DNA from 2 places in the Mesorhizobium sp. P2_E7 genome. Region 2 is predicted to be linked to the other one. Evidence: predicted binding sites of a transcription regulator. Region 2 holds the regulator's gene; the other holds the start of a gene.
The links. The regulator PhoB, encoded in region 2, activates phosphate uptake and scavenging genes when phosphate is short. The targets are predictions, from matches to a motif close to TGTCATNNANCTGTCAT.
Positions count from the first base shown of each region.

Region 1: AC1DYC_RS00135 (LTA synthase family protein) is a predicted target of PhoB. The motif match lies at 6,766-6,782, and genes of this name have one in related genera.

Region 1 is NZ_JBFUER010000001.1:23,635-34,600, reverse strand. It holds gene gmk (guanylate kinase) at 1-458, opposite strand, end outside; gene AC1DYC_RS00165 (YicC/YloC family endoribonuclease) at 465-1,355, opposite strand; gene mltG (endolytic transglycosylase MltG) at 1,612-2,871, opposite strand; gene fabF (beta-ketoacyl-ACP synthase II) at 3,074-4,336, opposite strand; gene AC1DYC_RS00150 (acyl carrier protein) at 4,371-4,607, opposite strand; gene fabG (3-oxoacyl-[acyl-carrier-protein] reductase) at 4,808-5,545, opposite strand; gene fabD (ACP S-malonyltransferase) at 5,607-6,554, opposite strand; gene AC1DYC_RS00135 (LTA synthase family protein) at 6,833-8,761, shown strand; gene AC1DYC_RS00130 (hypothetical protein) at 9,072-9,425, shown strand; gene AC1DYC_RS00125 (ABC transporter ATP-binding protein) at 9,425-10,687, shown strand; gene AC1DYC_RS00120 (hypothetical protein) at 10,687-10,966, shown strand, end outside.
Region 2 is NZ_JBFUER010000003.1:233,955-244,920, forward strand. It holds gene AC1DYC_RS20205 (sensor histidine kinase) at 1-47, shown strand, start outside; gene AC1DYC_RS20210 (hypothetical protein) at 229-411, shown strand; gene AC1DYC_RS20215 (hypothetical protein) at 562-888, shown strand; gene AC1DYC_RS20220 (YMGG-like glycine zipper-containing protein) at 972-1,214, shown strand; gene AC1DYC_RS20225 (CHASE domain-containing protein) at 1,253-2,899, opposite strand; gene AC1DYC_RS20230 (ATP-binding cassette domain-containing protein) at 3,065-3,877, opposite strand; gene AC1DYC_RS20235 (sugar ABC transporter permease) at 3,889-5,205, opposite strand; gene xylF (D-xylose ABC transporter substrate-binding protein) at 5,351-6,391, opposite strand; gene AC1DYC_RS20245 (ROK family protein) at 6,660-7,895, shown strand; gene phoB (phosphate regulon transcriptional regulator PhoB) at 7,926-8,615, opposite strand; gene phoU (phosphate signaling complex protein PhoU) at 8,632-9,336, opposite strand; gene pstB (phosphate ABC transporter ATP-binding protein PstB) at 9,378-10,202, opposite strand; gene pstA (phosphate ABC transporter permease PstA) at 10,220-10,966, opposite strand, start outside.

The sequences.
Region 1 (10,966 bases), on a different contig from region 2:
CGGCGCTTCAGCCGCGCCTTCAATTCCTTCATGGACGGCGGCAGGATGAAGATCGAGACGATGTCGGCGCGCATCTTCTCCTTGAGCTGCTGGGCGCCTTGCCAGTCGATGTCGAATAGCATGTCGCGGCCTTGCGCCAGCGCCAGTTCGGCCGGCTCGCGTGGCGTCGCGTAGCAATTGCCGTGCACTTCAGCCCATTCGAGCAGCGCGTCGGAATCGCGCAGCCGCTCGAATTCGCGCATGGTGCGGAAGTGGTAGTGGACGCCTTCGATCTCCGAGCCGCGGCGTGGCCTGGTGGTGACCGAGACCGACAGTTCCAGGCTGCCATCGCTTTCCAGCAGGTTGCGCGCGATCGTCGACTTGCCGGCGCCGGACGGCGACGACAGGACCAGCATCAGCCCGCGTCGGCGAATGCGGGACCCCAGATCCCTGGCAACCATCGGCTCCTTGGCACCCATTTTGGGTTACTCCAGATTCTGGACCTGTTCGCGAAACTGGTCGACCACCGCCTTGAGTTCCAGCCCGATGGCGGTGACGGCGGCGGCGTTCGACTTGGAACACAGCGTATTCGATTCGCGGTTGAATTCCTGCGCCAGAAAATCGAGCTTACGGCCGATGGCGCCGCCATTTGCCAGCAGCGCACGGCCCGACGCCACATGCGTCTTCAACCGGTCGATCTCTTCGCGGATATCGGCCTTGGTGGCCAGAAACGCCGCTTCCATGTGCAACCGGCCGGCATCGAGATTGGCCGACGCGTCCATGAGCAGCCGCACCTGTTCGGCGATCCGCTCGCGGATTGCCGCCGGTTCGCGCGACGGGTCGGCCTCGGCCTTGAGCGTCAGCGCCTCGATGGCATCGATATGGCCGGAAAGCAGCGAGCGCAGCGCCTCACCCTCGCTCTGGCGTGCCTGTTCGAGACCTGTAAGCGCCGCCTCCAGCGCTGCCAGGATTGTCGTGTCGAGCGCTGCCCGCACTTCTTCGGTTTCGCTGGTTTCAGGTATATCCAATACGCCGCGCAGGGACAGCAGGCCGTCGGCGGTTGCCGGGGCAACACCGAACTGCTCCTGCAGCCGCTTGGCCAGGCCGGCCAGATCCCGGAGGAAGACGTCGTTGACCACCGGCTGCACCTGCTGGCCGGCAGCGCGGCCGACGGTCAGCGTCGCCTGGAAATTGCCTCGCGAAAACCGCTTCTGCAGCGTCTGCCGGACCGCCGGCTCGAGCCGCTCAAAACCTTGCGGCAGCCGCAGCCTGACCTCGACGCTCTTGCCGTTGACGGACTTGACCTCCCAGGCGATCGAGGCGCCGTCGTGCTCGGCGACGGCGCGTGCAAATCCGGTCATGCTCTGCAAATTCATGATGCGGCTCGTGTCTCCCTGATGTTCCGATTCTGAAATCCCGCTCGCGTTCGATATCACGGGCAGCGCGAATGTCAGAATCGCAATACCGGCAAGGTGTTGATTTCCGGTGTCGTTTTGAGCTCGCAGTGTCGAAATCTGCAGAGGCCTCAGAGCAAGGCCCAATATGCTTCGAACCGCGTTGCGCGTTCAAAGCAGCAACGCGTCGTCTATGTCCGCAGCGCGTAAGGTCAATCCGTCAAAAAGCGCCGGCCTGCTACTGGGCGGCACCCGCATCGGCGCCGGCATCCCCGCTGTCGGCGCCGGCATCGCCACCGGCGTCACCGCTGTCGTCGCCATCCGCCGGCGCGTCGGTCTGGCCCGGGGTCTTGGCGCCCTTGGCGGCGTCTTCAGCCTGCTTTTTCTGCATCGCCCGGTAGCGGGCAACGTTCTCGTTGTGCTCGGCAAGCGTCGTGGCAAAGACATGGCCACCGGTGCCGTCGGCGACGAAGTAGAGATCGTCGGTCTTCGACGGGTTGGCGACGGCCTCGAGCGCGGCGCGGCCGGGATTGGCGATCGGCGTCGGCGGCAGGCCATTGATGAGGTAGGTGTTGTAAGGCGTCTGCTTCTCGATGTCCGACTGGTAGATCGGCCGGTCGGCGGGTTTGCCCTTGCCGCCGAACAGCCCGTAAATGATGGTCGGATCCGATTGCAGCCGCATGCCCTTCGCCAGACGGTTGAGGAAGACGGCGGCAACGCGCGAGCGCTCGTCGCCCCTGCCGGTTTCCTTTTCGACGATCGAGGCCAAGGTGACGAAGTCGTCGACATTGGCCAGAGGCAGGTCGGGGGCGCGCCGCTGCCAGACCTCGTCGACCAGCTTCTTCTGGTCGGCGAGCAGCTTGTCGACCATCTGCTGGCGCGTGGCGCCACGGGTGAAGCGCAGCGTATCGGTGGCAAGGCTGCCCTCGGCCGGCTTGGTCGCCGGCATGTCCCCGGTCAGCGCATCCTGCTGGGCGACGCGCTGCAGCGCCTGCTCGACCGTCAGCCCCTCGGGAATGGTCAGCGAGTACATCACCGACTTGCCGCTCTTCATAAGCTCCATGATGTCGCGCATGGAGGCGCGCGGCTTGACCTCGTATTCGCCGGCCTTCAGCGCTGAATCATTGCCATAGACGCGAACGCCAATGCGGAAGATGCGGGCGTCGCTGATCAATCCACGCCGTTCAAGCTGGTCGGCGATGTCCTGGACGCCGGTGCTCGGCTTGACCAGGAAGGTGTCGCCGGCGACCGAGGGGCCCGGTTCGTTGAACGCCTGCTTGCCGAAATAGAGCGAGACGCCGGCGGCGAGGATCATCAACATCACCGCGGAGATGACGAAGTTCATGAACACCACGACCTGGCTGCGCGAGGCGCGAGAGCGCTTCGGCGGCGGTGTGCCGGCTTCCGGCCGCAAGGCCTCGGCCGCGGTCTTCGGCACGATCGGGCCGGTCTGCTGGTTTTGTCCGAATTGTCCGCTGCCGCCCGGATTGGTGTTCATAAGCGCCCTACCATCTGATCTCTTAGAGCGACCATGCGTCCGGTTGGACGCACAGCGTGCCCTAACATTTCAAGCCTACGCATCGTGCTTTCAAAAAAAGCGCCTTCGATTTCAGGCCGATGCGACGAATCCCCAGCGGCAGAGTAGGCTCGAATATGGCAAAATTGACGACAGACCGCTGGCGCGCCGGTCGATACCGCAATCAGCCGATATAACGCTGGAACACCAGCGAAGCGTTGGTGCCGCCAAAGCCGAAGGAGTTGGACAATGCCACGTCGATCTGGCGGGGCCGTGGCGTGTTCGCTACCAGATCGATCGCGGTTTCGCGTTCCGGGTTGTCGAGATTGATGGTGGCGGGCGCGATGTTGTCGCGGATGGCGAGGATCGAGAAGATCGCCTCGGCGGCCCCCGCGGCACCCAGGAGATGGCCGATCGACGACTTGGTCGACGACATCGAGATCTTCGAGGCGGCATTGCCGACCAGCCGCTCGACGGCGCCGAGCTCGATCGTGTCGGCCATGGTCGAGGTGCCATGCGCATTGATGTAGTCGAGATCGGCGGGCGTCAGCTTGGCCCGGTTCAGCGCCGCCGTCATGCAGCGGAAGGCGCCGTCGCCGTCTTCGGCGGGTGCGGTGATGTGATAGGCGTCGCCGGTCAGGCCGTAGCCGGTGACCTCGGCATAAATCCTGGCGCCGCGCGCCTTGGCGTGTTCGAGCTCTTCCAGCACGACGACGCCGGCGCCCTCGCCCATCACAAAGCCGTCACGGTCACGGTCATAGGGACGCGAGGCCTTTTCAGGCGTGTCGTTGCGCTCGGTGGACAGTGCCCGGCAAGCGGCGAAGCCGGCAAGCGAAAGCCTGGTCACCGGCGATTCTGCACCGCCGGCCAGCATCACGTCGGCATCGCCGAAGATAATCAGCCGGGCGGCATCGCCAATGGCGTGCGCGCCGGTCGAGCAGGCGGTGACGACGGCGTGGTTGGGGCCTTTCAGCCCGTGCCGGATCGACACCTGGCCGGAGACCAGGTTGATGATGTTACCGGGAATGAAGAACGGGCTGATGCGGCGCGGTCCGCGCTCATGCAGGATCAGCGCATTCTCGGCGATGCCCTCGAGGCCGCCAATGCCGGAGCCGATCATGACGCCGGTGGCGCAACGTTCGGCTTCGGTGCCGGGCTCCCAGCCGGAATCCTTCAGCGCTTCGTCGGCGGCCGCAATCCCGTAAAGGATGAAGTCGCCGATCTTGCGCAGTTCCTTGGGCTCAAGCACAGCTTCGGGATTGAGCGTGCCGTTGGTGCCGTCACCGCGCGGAATGACGTGGGCAATCTTGCAGGCAAGATCTTCCACTTCGAACTCGGTGACGCGCTTGGCGGCGCTGCGGCCGGTCAGCAGTTCCTTCCAGCTGTGCTCGAAGCCCATGCCGAATGGCGAAACCAGGCCAAGGCCCGTGACGACGACACGCCTCATCGCAGGTCCTCCCCGGTGATGACTGCGGATAGCGTCAGGCCGAAGCCTTGTCGATGTACTTCACGGCGTCGCCGACCGTCAGGATGGTCTCGGCCGCATCGTCCGGAATCTCGACGCCGAACTCTTCTTCGAACGCCATGACGAGTTCGACCGTGTCGAGGCTGTCCGCGCCCAGATCATCGATGAAGCTCGCCTGCTCCGTCACCTTGTCGGCATCGACGCCAAGATGTTCGATGACGATCTTCTTGACGCGCTCTGCGGTGTCACTCATTTGGGGCATCCTCGTCTTTTGTTTGTCTGTCTTCGTTAGCGGGCAGAATGCCGCTAATCAAGCTGAAAGATGGTCCTGCCGGAAACGCAACGACGCCGGACCGGTTTTTGCCCGAACCGCCGGGTTGCGGGCCGCATTACACGAAAATTGGCTAAGGTAAAAGGCGAAATGGTCACTTTTCACAAGCCGGCCCTATCCCCTCAAATCATCGCCATGCCGCCGTTGACGTGGATGGTCTGGCCGGTGACGTAGGCGGCTTCGTTGGAGGCGAGATAGGCGACGGCAGACGCCACTTCAACACTCGTGCCCATGCGGCGTGTCGGGATCGCCGCCATGATCGCCTCTTTCTGCTTGTCGTTGAGCTTGTCGGTCATGGCCGATTCGATGAAGCCCGGGGCGACGCAGTTGACGGTGATGTTGCGGGTGGCGATCTCCTGCGCCAGCGACTTGGAAAAGCCGATCATGCCGGCCTTGGAAGCGCAGTAATTGGTCTGGCCTGGATTGCCGGTGACGCCGACCACCGAGGTGATGTTGATGATGCGGCCATGGCGGCGGCGCATCATCGGATGGGTGAGTTCACGGGTCAGCCGGAACACGGCGGTGAGGTTCACTTCCAGCACCGAATCCCAGTCCGCATCCGCCATGCGCACGAACAGGCCGTCCTTGGTGATGCCGGCATTGTTTACCAGTATGTCGACGCCTTCGAGTTCGGCTTCCGCCTTCTGGCCAAGCGCCTTGACTTCGTCGCGGTTCGACAAATTGGCCGGAAACAGCTTTACCCGATCGCCGAGTTCGCCGGCCAGGGTCTCGAGTTTCTCGATGCGGGTGCCGTGCAGGCCGACAATGGCGCCTTGCGCATGCAGCACGCGGGCAATCGCCTCGCCAATCCCTCCCGATGCGCCGGTGACAAGCGCCTTGCGGCCGGTCAGTTCGAACATTTTTTGTCTCCTGATCTTAAGAGAACACCCTTCCCACGGGAGGGGTCAAATCGCCAGTGGATTATGCAAGCGCGGCCAGCGCCGCCTCCACATCGGCGGGCGTGCCGACGGCCGATGTGGCGATGTCGCGGTTGATGCGGCGCGCCAGGCCGGACAGCACCTTGCCGGCGCCGATCTCGTAGAGCGTGGTGACGCCGTTGGCGCCGAACCACTCCACGGTTTCGCGCCAGCGCACGCGACCGGTGATCTGCTCGACCAGGCGCCGCGCGATCTCGTCGGGATCGCTGGTCGGGGTCACGGTGACGTTGGAGACGACGGGAACCACCGGCGCATTTTTCGTCACCCCGGCCAGTGCCTCGCGCATGACATTTGCCGCCGGCGCCATCAGCGCGGAGTGAAAGGGCGCGGAGACCTGCAGCATCAGCGCCCGCTTGGCGCCCTTTTCGGTGCACAGTTTCGCGGCGAGTTCGACCGCAACCTTGGCGCCGGAGATCACCAGCTGGCCGCCGCCATTGTCGTTGGCGATCTGGCAGACCTTGCCGGAGCCGGCTGCGGCTTCAGTGCAAGCGGCTTCGACATCGGGCTGTTCCAGTCCGATGATCGCCGCCATCGCACCCTCGCCGGCCGGCACCGCTGCCTGCATGGCATTGCCGCGGATGCGCAGCAGCCGGGCGGCATCGGCGACCGAGACGAAGCCGGCGGCGGCAAGGGCGGAATATTCGCCGAGCGAATGGCCGGCGACGAAAGCCACCTTGCCCTTCAGCGAAAAGCCGCGCGCTTCCAGCGCCCGCACCGCGGCCAATGACACCGCCATCAGCGCCGGCTGGGCATTGGCGGTCAGGGTCAGCGTCTCTTCCGGGCCTTCCCAGATCACTTTCGACAGCTTTTCACCCAGCGCGTCATCGACTTCCTCGAAGACCCTGCGCGCCTCGGGGAAGGCGTCGGCGAGGTCCTTGCCCATGCCGACAGCCTGGCTGCCCTGTCCCGGAAAGGTGAATACAACGGCCATTTGGGCTCTCTCCAGCGCCTGATTTTTCCTGCCTGTGACGCAAGGCGGACCGCCAAGTCAAGCCCGATGGCGGCATTTCGGCCCTTGTCCGAGGTGGAAGCCAGCCTTGAGTCCCTGTTCCGAAAGGCTTTTTGCCGATCACTCCTGATGAAAACCGCTCACGAATCGTTTGCTGGCTCTTCTTATTTTCGCCACAGGCGCTAGCTTTTGGATGACAGTTCTATGACAGAACGGTGACGCGGGTGGAAAAACGCGTTGCTTGGGCCGGGGGAAGAGACGTGGCAAGGATCAGGAAGGGCGCGGCAGTACCCGCGCCACAGTTCTTGGAAGACGATCCGTCCACCGGCTACCTGCCGGGGCGCAGATGGCCTGTCATCCGCTACGGTCTGGTCACCCTGCTTGCCGCCGCCGTCCTGGTGTTCGCCATCGAATGGATCGTGCGCGGCGACTTCTTCGGCACGGTCGACTTCTTCCTGCAGCCCTTCAAACCCGGCTGGACCACCATCATCGTCTTTGCGCTGGTGCTGATCGGACTGGACGCCGTGCTTGGCCGCAGCCACCAGAGCCTGATGATCGTGGCGCCGCTGACGCTGGCGCTGGCCTTCGTCGGGCACCAGAAGTCGCATTATCTCGGCGATCCGCTCTACCCGACCGATTTCCTCTATTCGCGCCAGATCATGGCATTGATGCCGCTCCTGGTGCGTGAGCGGCCCTGGACGGCCGTGGCCATGGCCGTCGGCATCGTCGCCGGACTGTCGCTGCTGATCTATGGCTGGCGGCTGTGGCGCCGCAAGGTGCCGATCCTCAGCCGCAAGGGGCGACTGGCGCGGCTGACGCTGGCGGTGCCGCTGCTCGCCTTCTTCGTCTCGATCATGGACTACGCCACCTTCTCGTGGACCCGCGACCGGCTGCAGATCATCCCGATCATGTGGGACCAGAAGGAGAACTACGCCTCCAACGGGTTTGCACTGGCTTTCGCGCTCAACGTGCCGATGGCGCATGTCTCTGCGCCGGCCGGCTATTCCGACAAGGCGATCGACGCGATCGACAGGCCTGATGTGACGGCCTCGGTGCCGGACGAGAAACCCGACATCATCGTGGTGATGAGCGAATCCTTCTGGGATCCGACCAAGCTGCCCGGCGTTACCATCACGCCGGACCCGATCCCCAATGTGCGCGCTTTGCGCTCGGGCTACATGTTCTCGCCGGAATTCGGCGGCATGACCGCCAACATCGAATTCGAGGCGCTGACCGGCTTTTCCAACGCCTTCCTGCCGGCGGGCTCAATCCCGTATCAGCAATATGTGCGCACGCCAACACCGTCGCTGGCGACCTTCCTGAAAAGCGAAGGCTACCGGGCGCGCGCCATCCATCCCGGCACCAACTGGTTCTGGAACCGCGGCGCGGTCTATGCCGATTTTGGCTTCAACGATTTCCGCTCGGAAGAGACGCTGCCGCCGCTGGAAAAGCGCGGGCCGCTGGCCTCCGACGCGGCAATGACCGACGAGATCATCGCAGAGGCCGACGCTAGCGACCGGCCGGTGTTCTTCTTCGCCGTCAGCCTGCAGAACCACGGCCCCTACGAGCCGTACCGCTATTACAATCCAACCCACAAGATCGCCGCGCCGATCAGCACGTGGGCGCGGGAATCGCTGCTGAGCTACGCCGAGGGTTCGGCCGATGCCGACCGTGGCCTCGAACGGCTGATCGAATGGGCGAAGAACCGCGAGCGGCCGACGGTCATTGCCTTCTTCGGCGACCATCTGCCGCCGCTTGGTCCCGTCTATGTCGAGACCGGCTTCCTCAAAGACAATGTCGCGCCGCGCAAGGAGCCGACGCCGGAGGCCGCACTTGAGCACCACCAGACGCCGCTGATCATCTGGTCGAACCGCACCGGTCCGGCGCAGGATATGGGGGCGGTCAGCCCGGCCTTCCTGCCCTACCACATCCTGACCACGGCCGGGATCACGCACCCCTACTACACCGGCTTCCTCGGCGCGCTGCGCGAACGCTACCGCGTCGTCGACCGCAATCTTCTGCTGACACCGTCAGGCGAAGCGACGTCCGATTGGGCGCGGCAGAAGGACGTCGATCCGGCGATCAACGATTTCCGCCTGCTGCAATATGACATGATGTTCGGCAAGCGCCGAGCGGCACCAGACTTCTTCCCTGAAACGGTCAACGGTGTCAGCCTGCATATGAGCTGAAGGACGGCGCTTGCGAGAGCCGGGCGGACTCCCGGCGCGCTCAATTCGTTAGTGCAACGGTGCGAACTTGTTGGCGATCTGCTGGAACAAGTCGGGGCGCTTAGCCGGTTTGCTGTGCCGGGGATGCTTTCGACTTGCGACCGGATGTATGGCGGCGCCACCCCGCGACCGACACCTCTTTCCAAAGGAGGCGGTAACAAACCGATCTCAAACAAACCAGTCGGTTGCCAGCCAACACGTTCAACTATAGATTTCGTTCAGGGGATTTCTGCTTGCAGTGATGCGAGCTACGAGGGGAATACTTCGGGGGATGGCAAACGCTGCCGATGTTGTTTTCAGGGAAAAGGAGCTGGACGGGCTGGTTGCCGCCGGTCAGTTTGAATACTTCTTCGATCGGATGCTGGATTTTGCGACGGAATTTGGCACCCGCGACGATCGAAATGAAGCGCTGGTCAGGTGCGGCTCCTTTTCAGACATTGTGAGGCAACTCCGCAAGCAGACTATTACCGAGAGTGATTTCAAGGTTCAGCGCGCCAAATGTGTGTCCGACGCTTTGAACCATAAGGACGATATCTATGAGGCGGTGATCCTGCGGTCGCCGCCGGTTGTTGTTGTCGTCCCACCGCAAGTACCGAATGGCCCTGTACCCGGTGGAACCTCCTGATGTCTGAGAACATCACGACCGAGGCTGAATCCACGCGCCAGGATCTGATGCTTGATCCGGCGTCCGGCGCAGACAGCCTGATCCGGTTCGCCAACATCTTTGCCTTTGATCGAAAACTTCGCCATCGGGCACTTCTGCTCAAGGCGACCTTCTCCGATAGCTCTGAGCAGATCGAGCAGACGAAGCTGCAGACGGAAATGCTTGCGCTGCTGGACAGCATTGTTGCCGACCATGAACATCCACACGAAGACGTCCTGCGCAACAAGCAGGCTTTCGACGAGCGCCTTGACCAGTATCAGCCGGTCGAGCTCGATCGCAGCATCGTGTTCGAATGCCACAATCTCGGGCACACCTACCGGACCGGCAAGCCGGAGGAATTCCGGCTCCATGGCGTCGACCTGAAATTGCGACTGGGCGAGATCACAGGAGTGGTGGGCGAAAACGGCAATGGCAAGACCACATTGTTTCGAATGGTCGTCGGCGAACTGAAGCATATGGAGGGGACGCTCTGCTATCCCTATCTAGGCGCGCCCGCGGAGTCGGTCATCGACTGGTCGAAAGTCAAGGCCCAGATCGCCTATGTGCCGCAATCACTGGCCAAATGGCACGGAACGCTGGAGGAGAACCTGCGGTATGCCGCAGCGACGAAAGGTATCCTCGGCGCTGAAAACGATCGGGAGTTCACCTACGTCGTAGAAAGGTTAGGGCTCGGCGAATACCTTGAGCTTGGCTGGAACGAGTTGTCTGGTGGCTTCAAGCTGCGTTTCGAACTCGCGCGGGCTCTGATCTGGAAGCCCAAATTGCTTGCACTGGATGAGCCGCTGGCAAATCTCGATATCCGATCACAACTTACCGTGCTGCGCGATATCCGCGACCTGTCGCGTTCGATCAGCGATCCGATGGCTGTGCTGCTCAGTTCGCAACATCTGCATGAGGTCGAGGCCATTGCCGATGACATTCTTTTCCTCACCGACGGGCGGGTCGTCTACAATGGCCCGATCGAGGGCGTCGGCGAAAACCGGCGGCAGAACATGTTTGAGCTGGACTGTCGCGACGACATCTCCGAGTTGCGCGAGAAGCTGCGTCGGCCCATGGTGGAACGCGTTTCGTACAATGGAATGTCGTTCGTGGTGACGACCAACCGGCAATTGAGCCGCGAACAGTTTCTAGAGATCCTGAAAGGCCAGAAAGTCGACTTCACCTATTTCCGCGACATCTCCCGTTCGGTGAAGCAGCTCTTTGAATCGGGAGAAGCCGTCTGATGGCAGGGATCATCAATTCAAGGACGAGAATGCTCAGGGGGCTAAGCCACCTGAGCCCGATGCAGCAATTCGACAAGTGGCTGCTGGCAGCGCGGCCCATTATTTGGCGCACAAGCATTCTACACGTGCTGTGGTGGTCGCTGCTCGGGTATTGCGCGCTCTGCGCCCCCGCGGCACTTATTCAAGTTAGTCCCACGGACATTCCCACGCTCGCGACGCTGGACTTCTATGCCCTCTTCATCTGGGTGCCCATTGTATTTGCGATGGCTTACTGGATGT
Region 2 (10,966 bases):
TCGAATATCGGCTTGTCGTTCCGCACGGCAATTTCGAAACCGAGTGATGGGCCGAATTTGCCTCAGAGCAATTCCGTCCTGAATTGCGTCAAGCAGAGAGCCCAGAGCGCCGGATTCCTTAACCCGCTGTTCACCATAAAGTCCGATGCTGAGGCTCCCAGAGATTGCCGGCTCTCGGCCGATTCAACCAACGCTTCGGCCGCGGCCTGCAACGCAAGTATGGGAGGAATGATCTTGACGGTTGCCGACATGAACAGGCTGGAACAGGCCGCCCGCGTCTCGATGAGCGGCTTTCAGGATCCGGACGCTTCCGCCACGCCTGCGCCGCACCCCTGGCATCCCTTGCTTCGCTTCGCCGCTGTCGCGTTCGTCGCCGCCATCGTGCTGATCTTGGCGTCGCAACTGGGCTGAGCCAGGGTCGCTCAAGTTCACACTGCTCCAAGTCAGGCTGAGCTGAGAGTCCGGTCTGGCTCCCTGGCCAGCCAATTATTAACGTCCCCAGCTTTCATCACAGGAACTTTGACGGCTGCAGACCGTTCTTATGGCGAGAGGATCCTCGCCGTGGAACACATCGCCGCTTTGCTTCTGGTTATCGGCTGTTCGAACAGCATGACGGAATGCCGCGAACTGCCGGTGCCGGTCAGCGTGTTCGAGACCGCGCAGGCATGCACCGCCGAGCGGCCTTTCGCCATGGGTGACGTGCAGGGTCAGGCTGAGCACGTCGTTGCCAAATGTCTTGCCGTCGATCCTGCCCTGGAGGACGACTACGACCAGATCGTCTGGAACGTGCGCCCTGACGGTTCGCTCGACGCATCCTTGCAGATTTCCAACGTCGTGGTTGCGTCGGATTTGACGCGCCCCGAAAAAGACTATCTTCGCCAACAATAAAATCGAGCGGGCAAAAGCCGTCATTTCATGCTAAATGGCGGCTGGAGCTTATTAAAGTGAGGACGAAAGTGAGGAGAGACTCAATGCGGAAATTGATTATTGCCATGGTTGCCGTGGTCGCCGTCAGCGGCTGCAGCACGACCGAACAGGACGTGGGTGTCGGTACGTTGGTTGGCGCCGGCGTCGGCGGCCTGGTTGGCGGCGGCAAGGGTGCGCTCATCGGCGCAGCCGTTGGTGCCGGTTCCGGTCTGCTGGTGCGCAACCTGCGCAATGGCTATTGCCAGTATCGCGACAATCGCGGCCGGCTTTACACCGCTCGCTGCTGATCCGCTTCAAAGCGTCAAACAATCGAGACGGAGACCGGCTAGCCGGTCTCCGTTTTTTTGCCTGTATCGGGCGGCGGGATCCTGATTTCCACCGTAAGTCCGTCAGCGCGAAAATCTCTGGCGATCGTGCCGCGCAATTCGCGCGTGACATTGAGATCGATCAGCTTGGTGCCGAAGCCGGTCTTGGCCGGCGCTTCTAGTTGCTTCTGCCCCGCCTCGCGCCAGTTCAGAACCAGCATCCTGCCGGATCCGCGCCCCTCGAACGACCAATCCACCTTCAGCGCGCCGACGGAATTGCCGGCCTCGCCATATTTCAGCGCATTGGTCGCCAGTTCGTGGAAGGTAAGGCCAAGCGCCTGCGTCGTCGTCTCGTCGAGCAGCACCTGAGGCCCTGACAATATCCCGTCCGGAAGCTCCTTGCCGAACACCTGGCCAAGCTCGATGCGAAGGAGATCGCCAAGGTCGGCCTTCTGCCAGCGCGAGCGCGTCAGCATGTCCTGAGACGCCGCCATCGCCTGCAGGCGGGCCGAGAAGGAGGAGGAGAATTCCTTTACGTCGGTGGCGTGTGCTGCCGTCTGGCGCGCGATCGCCAGCACCCGTGTGATCGAATTCTTGATCCGATGCTTCATCTCCTGCAGCATCAGATCCTTTTCGAGCAGGCTCTTTTCCGTCGTCTCGTGCAACAGCGACTTGGCGTCATAGGCGCGCTCCTGGTAGCGGGCCACCAGCGCTATGGCGCCGGCCAGGAGCAGCCCGAACAGGCCGAGCATCACCGGAATGGCGCGCGACGACGGCTGCGAGAAAGCGCTGGTCGGCCGAAACAGCACCGTCCACGGCCGGCCGGCGACGATGATCTTGCGCGTCACCAGCAGCCTGTCGCCAAAGCTCGAAACCGGCGGCGTTTCCGACTGGAACAGAAGATTGCCGGCGTCGACCTTGCCGTCATAGACCTCAGTGTTGACCGGCAGCAGCGGTGAGCGGCTGAGCGCGGTCTGGAACAGATCGCGGGCGCGGAAAGCGGCGTAGAGAAAGCCTGAAGTCGACGATCTGGACGCGTTGATGCCATCCGGCGCGGTTTCGACATTGAGCCTGACGAAGACCAGGAAGCCGGTAAAAGTCTGCGCCGCACCCGTGCCCTGGCCGAGTTGAACCAGACCGCTTGCATGCTGCGCGTCATCGGCCATCGCTTTTTCGATCGCTTCGCGCCGCACCGGTTCGGTGAACATGTCGTAGCCGATGGTCGACTCGTTGGAGGGGTCGAGCGGTTCGAACAGCACGATAGGCGTGCGCCAGGACTGTGACGAGTCCGGATAGACAGCGTGTGGCACGCCACGGTCGCGCAACATGTCGCGCTCGACCGCCGCTTCGTCGCCGGCTTTGGCCAGCCTGAGATAGCCGATGCCGCGCAGGCCGGCAAAATTGCTGTCGACATCGAGCGCACTGAAGAAGGCCTCGAATTCGCTTCGCGAAATCTCGCCATTGCGGGCGTCGAACAGTGCCTGCGTCGAGCGCAGCAGCGACAGATGCAGGTCGATGCGGCTTTCGATGCGGTTGAGCGCATCGTCGGCCGTCGCCTCGAATTTGATCCGTGCCGCCTCCTGGGTGGCGAAGTAGGCGAAGCCTGCCATCGTCAGGCTGATAAGCGCGACGGCAATGAAGGCGACGATCGGGAAAAACTTCTTCAAAGGATGCTGCGGCCCATGTCTCTGGGACCTTTATGGCACGTCACCGCGCCAACACAATGGCGAGGCCAAACCATCGTGACAGCTGGCACATCACGTTCCAGATGTTAGCCGGCTTATCGATCGCGCATCGGAGAAGATGACCGTCAGCCGATAATAGTGTTTGTCTCAGGCGGCGATCTTCAGCGCGCCCGGACCCGGAATGGCGCCGGGCGGACACTTGCCGAGGATGATCATGCCGAGCACCTCGTCCTGGGTGACGTCGGTGGTGCGCGCGGTACCGACGACCTGGCCGTTCTTCATCACGCAGACGCGGTCGGCAAGTTCGAACACGTCGTGGATGTCATGGCTGATCAGGAAGATGCCGATGCCGTCGGCCTTGAGTTGCTTGACCAGCTCGCCGACCTGCGCCGTTTCCTGCGGACCAAGAGCCGCCGTCGGTTCGTCCATGATCAGGATGCGCGCGTTGAACAGGATGGCGCGGGCAATCGCCACCGACTGGCGCTGGCCGCCCGACAGCTTGATCACCGGGTCTTTGAAGCGCTGGAAGCGCGGATTGAGCCGGCCCATCACCTTGCGTGCTTCGGCCTCCATGGCGACATCGTCGAGCGTGCCCCAGGCCGTCATGATTTCGCGGCCGAGGAACAGATTGGCGGCGGCGTCGACATTGTCGGCCAACGCCAGCGTCTGGTAGATGGTTTCGATGCCGTATTTCTTGGCATCGCGCGGGTTGGAAATCGAAGCCTCCTGGCCGTTGACGAAAATCTGGCCGGCATCGCGCTTGTAGGCGCCGGACAGGATCTTGATCAGCGTCGATTTGCCGGCGCCGTTGTGGCCAAGCAGCGCCATCACTTCGCCAGGGAACAGATCGACCGAGGCATCGTCAACGGCGCGGATGCCGCCGAAAGCGATCGAGACGTTGCGCATGTCGACCAGTGGCGTGCCCGCGGGAGCAGCGGAGGGAGCGGTTTTCTCAGTCATGATCGTTCTCCCTAAACCCGCTTGCGGTAGACGGTGTCGAGAAACACCGCGATGACGAGCACGGCGCCGACGACGATGCTCTGCAGCGGCGAGTCGACACCGAGCAGCACCATGCCGGACTGAAGCGACTGCATCAAAAGCGCGCCGAGCATGGCACCGATGATGGTTCCCGAACCGCCGGCGAGCGAGGTACCGCCGATGACGGCGGCGGCAATCACCAGCAGCTCGTCCAGCGTGCCAAGCGCATTGGTGGCCGAATTCAGCCGGGCCGATGAGATCGCCGCGGCGATCGTTGCCAGCACGCCCATGATCATGAACACCTTCATGGTGATCCAGCGCGTGTTGATGCCCGCCAGATTGGCGGCTTCCGGATTGCCGCCTATGGCAAAGACGTAGCGGCCGAAGCGCGTCCGGTTGGTGATGAACGTCATGACAACGCCGACCGCGATTGCCATGAGCACAGGAATGGCGATGCCATGCGCAATGAACAGTCCGCCATCGGGCACGGTGATGTTGTGGGCGGCCGCATAGCGGTTCACGATGCCGACCGGCCATGGATAGGAATTGGCCACCCACACCGCGCCCAGGATGATTGCGCAGGCAACGGTGCCCATCAGGGTTTCGGCCCAGACCGGGCGCAGCGGGAAGCGGAAGCGCTTGCGCTGCACGCGCCCGTTGAACAACGCAAACACCACGGCAAGGCAGGCGACGACGCCCACAACCCAGCTCCAGGTCGCGCCGATCGACCCGGCGGGACCACCGCCCATCAGCTGGAAAGTGGCGTCGAGCGGCGCCACGGTCTGGCCGCTGGTCACCCACCACGCTGCGCCGCGCCAGACCAACAGGCCGCCCAGCGTGACGATGAAGGCCGGCACTTCGAGATAGGCGATTATGAAGCCCTGGAAGGCACCGATGAGAAGACCGAGCGCCAGGCCGATGACCAAAGCCAGAACCCAGATCCACGGATTGCCGAGTTCCAGCCCGATGAAGCGCACCAGAAAGTGCACCTGGGCAAAGCCCATCACCATGCCTATCACCCCTTCGGCCGAGCCAATGGATAGGTCGATGTTGCGCATGACGATGACCAGCACCATGCCGCAAGCCATGATGGCGACGGCTGATGTCTGCACCGACAGGTTCCACAAATTGCGCGGCGTCAGAAAGAGACCACCCGACAGGATATGCAGGCCGATCCAGATGATCACCAGCGCGCCGATCATGCCGAGCATGCGGGTGTCGATCTCGGTCGCCTTCAGGAACCGGGCGACCGGGCCGAGTTCCGACGCACGCGCTGTGTCGGCCTGCGAAGGCGAGGTTGTGTCGGTCATGATGTCCTCCCAGCGGCTTGCCGTCTGACGCGGATGCCGGACCACAGCCTAGAAGTTAGCCGCCTCTGGCGGAAACACAAATCTTGTTGAGAAAACGCCGCGGCTTTGGGCCGCGGCGTCGATATCGAATGGAAACAGACCAAGCTTAGTTGCAGGCTGCGACGCTGCCGGCGGCGACGCCGGTGCAGACTTCGTCCTTCTTGATCCAGCCGGCGTCGATGACGACGTTGAGGTTGTCCTTGGTGATCGCGACGGGGGTCAAGAACAGCGACTTGACGGTGTTGCCGCCAGGCGTGGTGAAATCCTTGGCGCCGGCGATATCGCTCGTCTTCTTGCCGTCGGCGAGCTGCGAGGCGATCTCGGCGGCGTTCTTGCCGAGCTCGCGCGCGTCTTTCCACACCGATACGGTCTGGGTCCCGAGCGCGATGCGGTTCAGAGCGGCATGGTCGCCGTCCTGGCCCGAGACGGGAACCGTTCCGGCAAGGCCCTGCGCCGTCAGCGCGGCGACAACGCCGCCGGCGGTGCCGTCATTGGCCGCGACCACGGCATCGACCTTGTTGTCGTTGGCGGTCAGGAACTGTTCCATGTTCTTCTGCGCGTTGGCCGGCAGCCAGCCGTCCGTATAGGCTTCGCCGACATTCTTGATCTTTCCCGAGTCAATGGCTTCCTTGAGCACTTCCATCGAGCCCGCGAACAGGAAATCCGCATTCGGATCGGAGCCCGAGCCCTTGATGAAGACATAGTTGCCTTCCGGCTTGGCCTTGAACACTTCACGAGCCTGCATGCGGCCGACTTCCTTGTTGTCGAAGGTCAGGTAGAAGACGTCCTTGTTCTCGATCAGGCGGTCATAGCCGACCACCGGAATGCCTTCGTCCAGCGCCTTCTGCACCGCCGGGCCAATGGCGGAGGCATCCTGCGCCAGGATGATCAGCGAATTGGCGCCCTGCGAGATCAGGCTTTCGACGTCAGTCAGCTGCTTGCCGGGATTGGACTGCGCGTCGGCGGAAATATACTTGTCGCCGGCAGCCTCGATCGCCGCCTTCATCGCCGCTTCGTCGGTCTTCCAGCGCTCTTCCTGGAAGTTCGACCACGACACGCCGATGACCTTGTCCTTCGCCTGCGCGACCGACACCAGCGTCAGCGACATGGCGACACCCGCCAGCATGGCGGCTGCAAATCTGTTCATGTTAATCCTCCCTGCGCCGCGCGCGGCGCGACAAAACTGGCCCGAAGGCCGGCACACAGAGGCTCTATTTTTTCGAGCCTCGAAAAAATACTGGTCCAACGGCGAGGCGCTGTCAACATCGATTCTGATGGAATCTGATGGCCTCCGCGAATTTTTTCGAGACTCGCAATAAACAATGACAGCGCCGCCGGCTTCTGCCAATATTTGCGTAGCGCCCCTGACCGCCTTCATTATCATGAGGCGCGAGGAGGACCGGGAGGAAACAAAAATGTCGGTTGGAATCCGCCACGACGATTTGCGCCGTCGCAACCGTGCGATGGTGATTTCGGCCGTGCGCCGTGCCGGCCAACCGTCGCGGACCGAGATCGCGGCGACCACCGGCCTCAGCCATTCGACCATATCGGCGATCTCGTCGGATTTGATTGCGGAAGGCATCCTGGCCGAAAGCAAGCCCGGCGAGACCGGCGCGCTGAAACGCGGCCGGCCGCAGGTCGGCCTTGGCCTCAACCCGGAAGCGGCGGCGGTGATGACCGTGGTGCTGTCGCTGAACTTCCTCTCCGTCACCGTCATTGACTATGCCGGCCAGGTGGTCGCCGAGGAACAGCGCCGGCTCGACACGCTGACCATTTCGCGCGACGAACTGATCGGCGAATGCACTGCCATTGTCAGACGCCGGCTCGAGGATCCCGACCTCGACGTCCAGAGCGTCGCCCGCATTGCCATGGGCATTCAGGGCATCACCGATTCGCATGCGCGCGCCATGCTGTGGTCGCCGATCACACCGCTGACCGACATTGCCTTCGCCGACATACTGGAAGCGGAATTCGGCATTCCGGCCACCATGGAAAACGACTGCAACATGATGGCGGTGGCGCTGCAATGGCGCCAGCCTGACCGCTATCGCGACGATTTCATCGCCATCCTGCTCTCGCATGGCATCGGCATGGGGCTGGTGCTGAAGGGCGAACTGTTCACCGGCACCCATTCGTCCGGCGGCGAGTTCGGCCACATGATCCACCGGCCCGGCGGCGCGCTGTGCCGTTGCGGGCGGCGCGGCTGCGTCGAGGCCTATGCCGGCAACTACGCTATCTGGCGCAGCGCAAAGATGATGAGCGAGGATGCCGAACCGGTCGATGTCGGCGACGCCGACATGCGGGCGCTGGCCGCACGCGCCCGCGAGACGGATGGCCCGGAGCGCGAAGCCTATCGCAAGGCGGGCGAGGCGCTCGGCTTCGGCCTTGGCAGCCTGTTCGCGCTGATCGACCCCGCCCCTGTCGCCATGGTCGGTGTCAGCGCCGCCGCCTTCGACCTGATCGAGCCGGCATTGCGCGAGGCGATCGCCCAGACCGCCGGCGGCCAGCACTCGAAGTCGATCTCCTTCGACACCGAGCCCAACGAACTGCCGTTGATCCGCGAGGGCTGCGCCATGCGGGCGCTAAGCTTCGTCGACCAGGAGATTTTCGCGCCCGGCATTCAAGCGAAGACCGGCAAGCACGTCGCCTGAGAGGCCGGCGACGGCCCGGCGCGCCGGGCTCTAGTCTTCGCGGATGGCGTAGCCGGCGCCGCGGATGGTGCGGATGACGTCCGGCATGCGGCCATTGTTGACCGCCTTGCGCAAGCGACCGACATGCACGTCGACCGTGCGTTCGTCGATGTAGATCGTCTCGCCCCAGACATTGTCGAGCAGCTGGCTGCGTGAGAACACACGGCCGGGGTGGCGCATCATAAATTCGAGCAGGCGGAACTCGGTCGGCCCCAGTCGGATCTCGCTCTTCTTGCGGTAGACTCGGTGCGATTCACGGTCGAGCACGATGTCGCCGACCTTGAGCACGCTGGACAGGACTTCCGGCTTGGCGCGGCGCAGCAGCGCCTTCACGCGCGCCATGAATTCCGGCGTCGAGAACGGCTTGACCAGATAATCGTCGGCGCCGGTCGAAAGCCCGCGCACGCGGTCGCTCTCCTCGCCACGCGCGGTCAGCATGATGATCGGCAATCGCTCGGTCTCGGGCCGCATCCTGAGCCGCCGGCAAAGCTCGATGCCGGACACCGCCGGCACCATCCAGTCGAGCACCAGAAGGTCGGGCACATTTTCCTGCAGCCGGATTTCGGCCTCGTCGCCGCGCGTTACCACTTCGACCTGGTAGCCTTCGGATTCGAGGTTGTAGCGGAGGAGCACGCCCAGCGGCTCCTCATCCTCCACGACCATGATGCGTGGCGCAATCATCAGCAGTTCACCCTTGTCAGGCCGACGTGGCCATCGCCGTCTCGTCCTGCTTCGGGCGATTGGCAGGCAATTGCTGGCCGGTCAGCACATAATACGCATTTTCAGCGATGTTGGTGACATGATCGCCGATGCGCTCCAGATTCTTGGCGCAGAACAGAAGATGCGTGCAGGCAGTGATGTTGCGCGGGTCTTCCATCATGTAGGTCAAGAGTTCACGAAACACCGACGTGTATTTGACGTCGATGCGCTCGTCCTCATTCCTGAGCTTCGCCAGCGCGGCCGCATCGGCGGCGGCATATTCCTCGACCACCCCTTGCACCTGGATCAGCACCAGTTGTGCCATCGCATCGATGGAATGCGAGAGGTCGCGCGGCGTGACGCTCAAGCCCACAGTGCCGACGCGCTTGGCGATGTTCTTGGCGAGATCGCCGATGCGCTCGAGGTCGCCGGCCATGCGGATCGAACCGACCACGGCGCGCAGATCGTTGGCCATCGGCTGGCGCTTGGCGATGAGCGTGATGGCGCGGTCGTCGAGTTCACGCTGGCGCGCGTCCATGATGGCATCATCGGAAACCACACGCTGCGCCAGCGCGTTGTCCGACGTGAGCAGCGCTTTGGTCGAGCCGCTGACCATCGACCCGGCCAGATCGCCCATGTCGCGGATCAGCTTGCTGATCTGGCCCAACTCTTCATCGAAGGAGGCGACGGTATGTTCACCCATGATCCTGGTCCTCGTGCCTGAAAATTCAACCGCTGGACGGCTCAGCCGAAGCGGCCGGTAATGTAGTCCTGGGTGCGCTTGTCGTCGGGATTGGTGAACATCTTGTCGGTGGCGCCCTCCTCGACCAGGTAGCCGAGGTGGAACATCGCCGTGCGTTGCGACACGCGCGCTGCCTGCTGCATCGAGTGGGTGACGATGACGATAGTGTAGTTCTGGCGCAGTTCGTCGATCAGCTCCTCGACGCGGGCGGTGGCGATCGGGTCGAGCGCCGAGCAGGGCTCATCCATCAGGATCACTTCCGGCGAGACCGCGATGGCGCGCGCGATGCACAGGCGCTGCTGCTGGCCGCCGGACAGGCCAGTGCCGGGTTCCTGCAGGCGGTCCTTGACCTCGTTCCAGATCGCCGCCTTCTTCAGGCTCGACTCGACGATCTGGTCCATGTCGGACTTGCGCTTGGCCAGGCCATGGATGCGCGGGCCGTAGGCGACGTTCTCGTAGATCGACTTCGGGAACGGATTGGGCTTCTGGAACACCATGCCGACGCGAGCCCTGAGTTCGACGACGTCGATGTTCTTGTCGTAGATGTCGTCCTCATCGAGCGTGATCTTGCCGGTCACCCGCGCTGAATCGATGGTGTCGTTCATGCGGTTGAGGCAGCGCAGGAAGGTCGACTTGCCGCAGCCGGACGGGCCGATCAGCGCGGTCACCTGGTTTTGGCGGACGTCGAGATTGACGTCGAACAGCGCCTGCTTCTCGCCGTAGAACACGCCGACCTTGTCGCCGCGCATCTTGATCACTTCGTTCGACTTGGCGTTCATTTTGTCGCCCACTGCGTTTTCAAGGGACTGTTCGGTCATGATGTTCATACCAAATTGCCTTTTTTCTACCAGCGCCGCTCGAACCGGCGCCGAAGCACGATCGCGGTGATGTTCATGGCCATGAGGAAGACCAGCAGGATGATGATGGCGCCGGACATGCGCTCGACAAAAGCGCGTTCGGCCTCGTTTGCCCACATGTAGATCTGCACCGGTAGCGCGGTTGCCGGGTCGAAAGGTGTCTTCGGATAGTCGGCGACAAAGGCGACCATGCCGATCAGAAGCAGTGGTGCGGTCTCACCCAACGCGCGCGCCAGGCCGATGATGGTGCCGGTCAGGATGCCGGGCGCGGCCAGCGGCAGGATGTGCTGGAACACCATCTGCATCTTGGAGGCGCCAAGCCCAAGCGCTGCCGAGCGGATCGACGGCGGCACCGCCGCAAGGGCGGCGCGCGTGGCAATGATGATGGTCGGCAGCGTCATCAATGTCAGCACCAGGCCGCCGACGAAGGCGGCCGAGCGCGGCATGCCGAGGAAGTTGATGAACACGGCAAGCCCGAGCAGGCCGAAGACGATCGACGGCACCGCCGCCAGATTATTGATGTTGACTTCGATCAGGTCGGTGAAGCGGTTCTTCTTGGCGAATTCCTCAAGATAGATCGAGGCGGCGACGCCGATCGGCAGCGCCAGCAACAGCACGATCACCATCATGTAGAACGAGCCGATGATCGCCACGCCCATGCCCGACGTCTCAGGCCGGCTGGAGGCGCCATAGGTGAACAGGCCCGTATTGAAATGCTCGGCCATCACGCCATC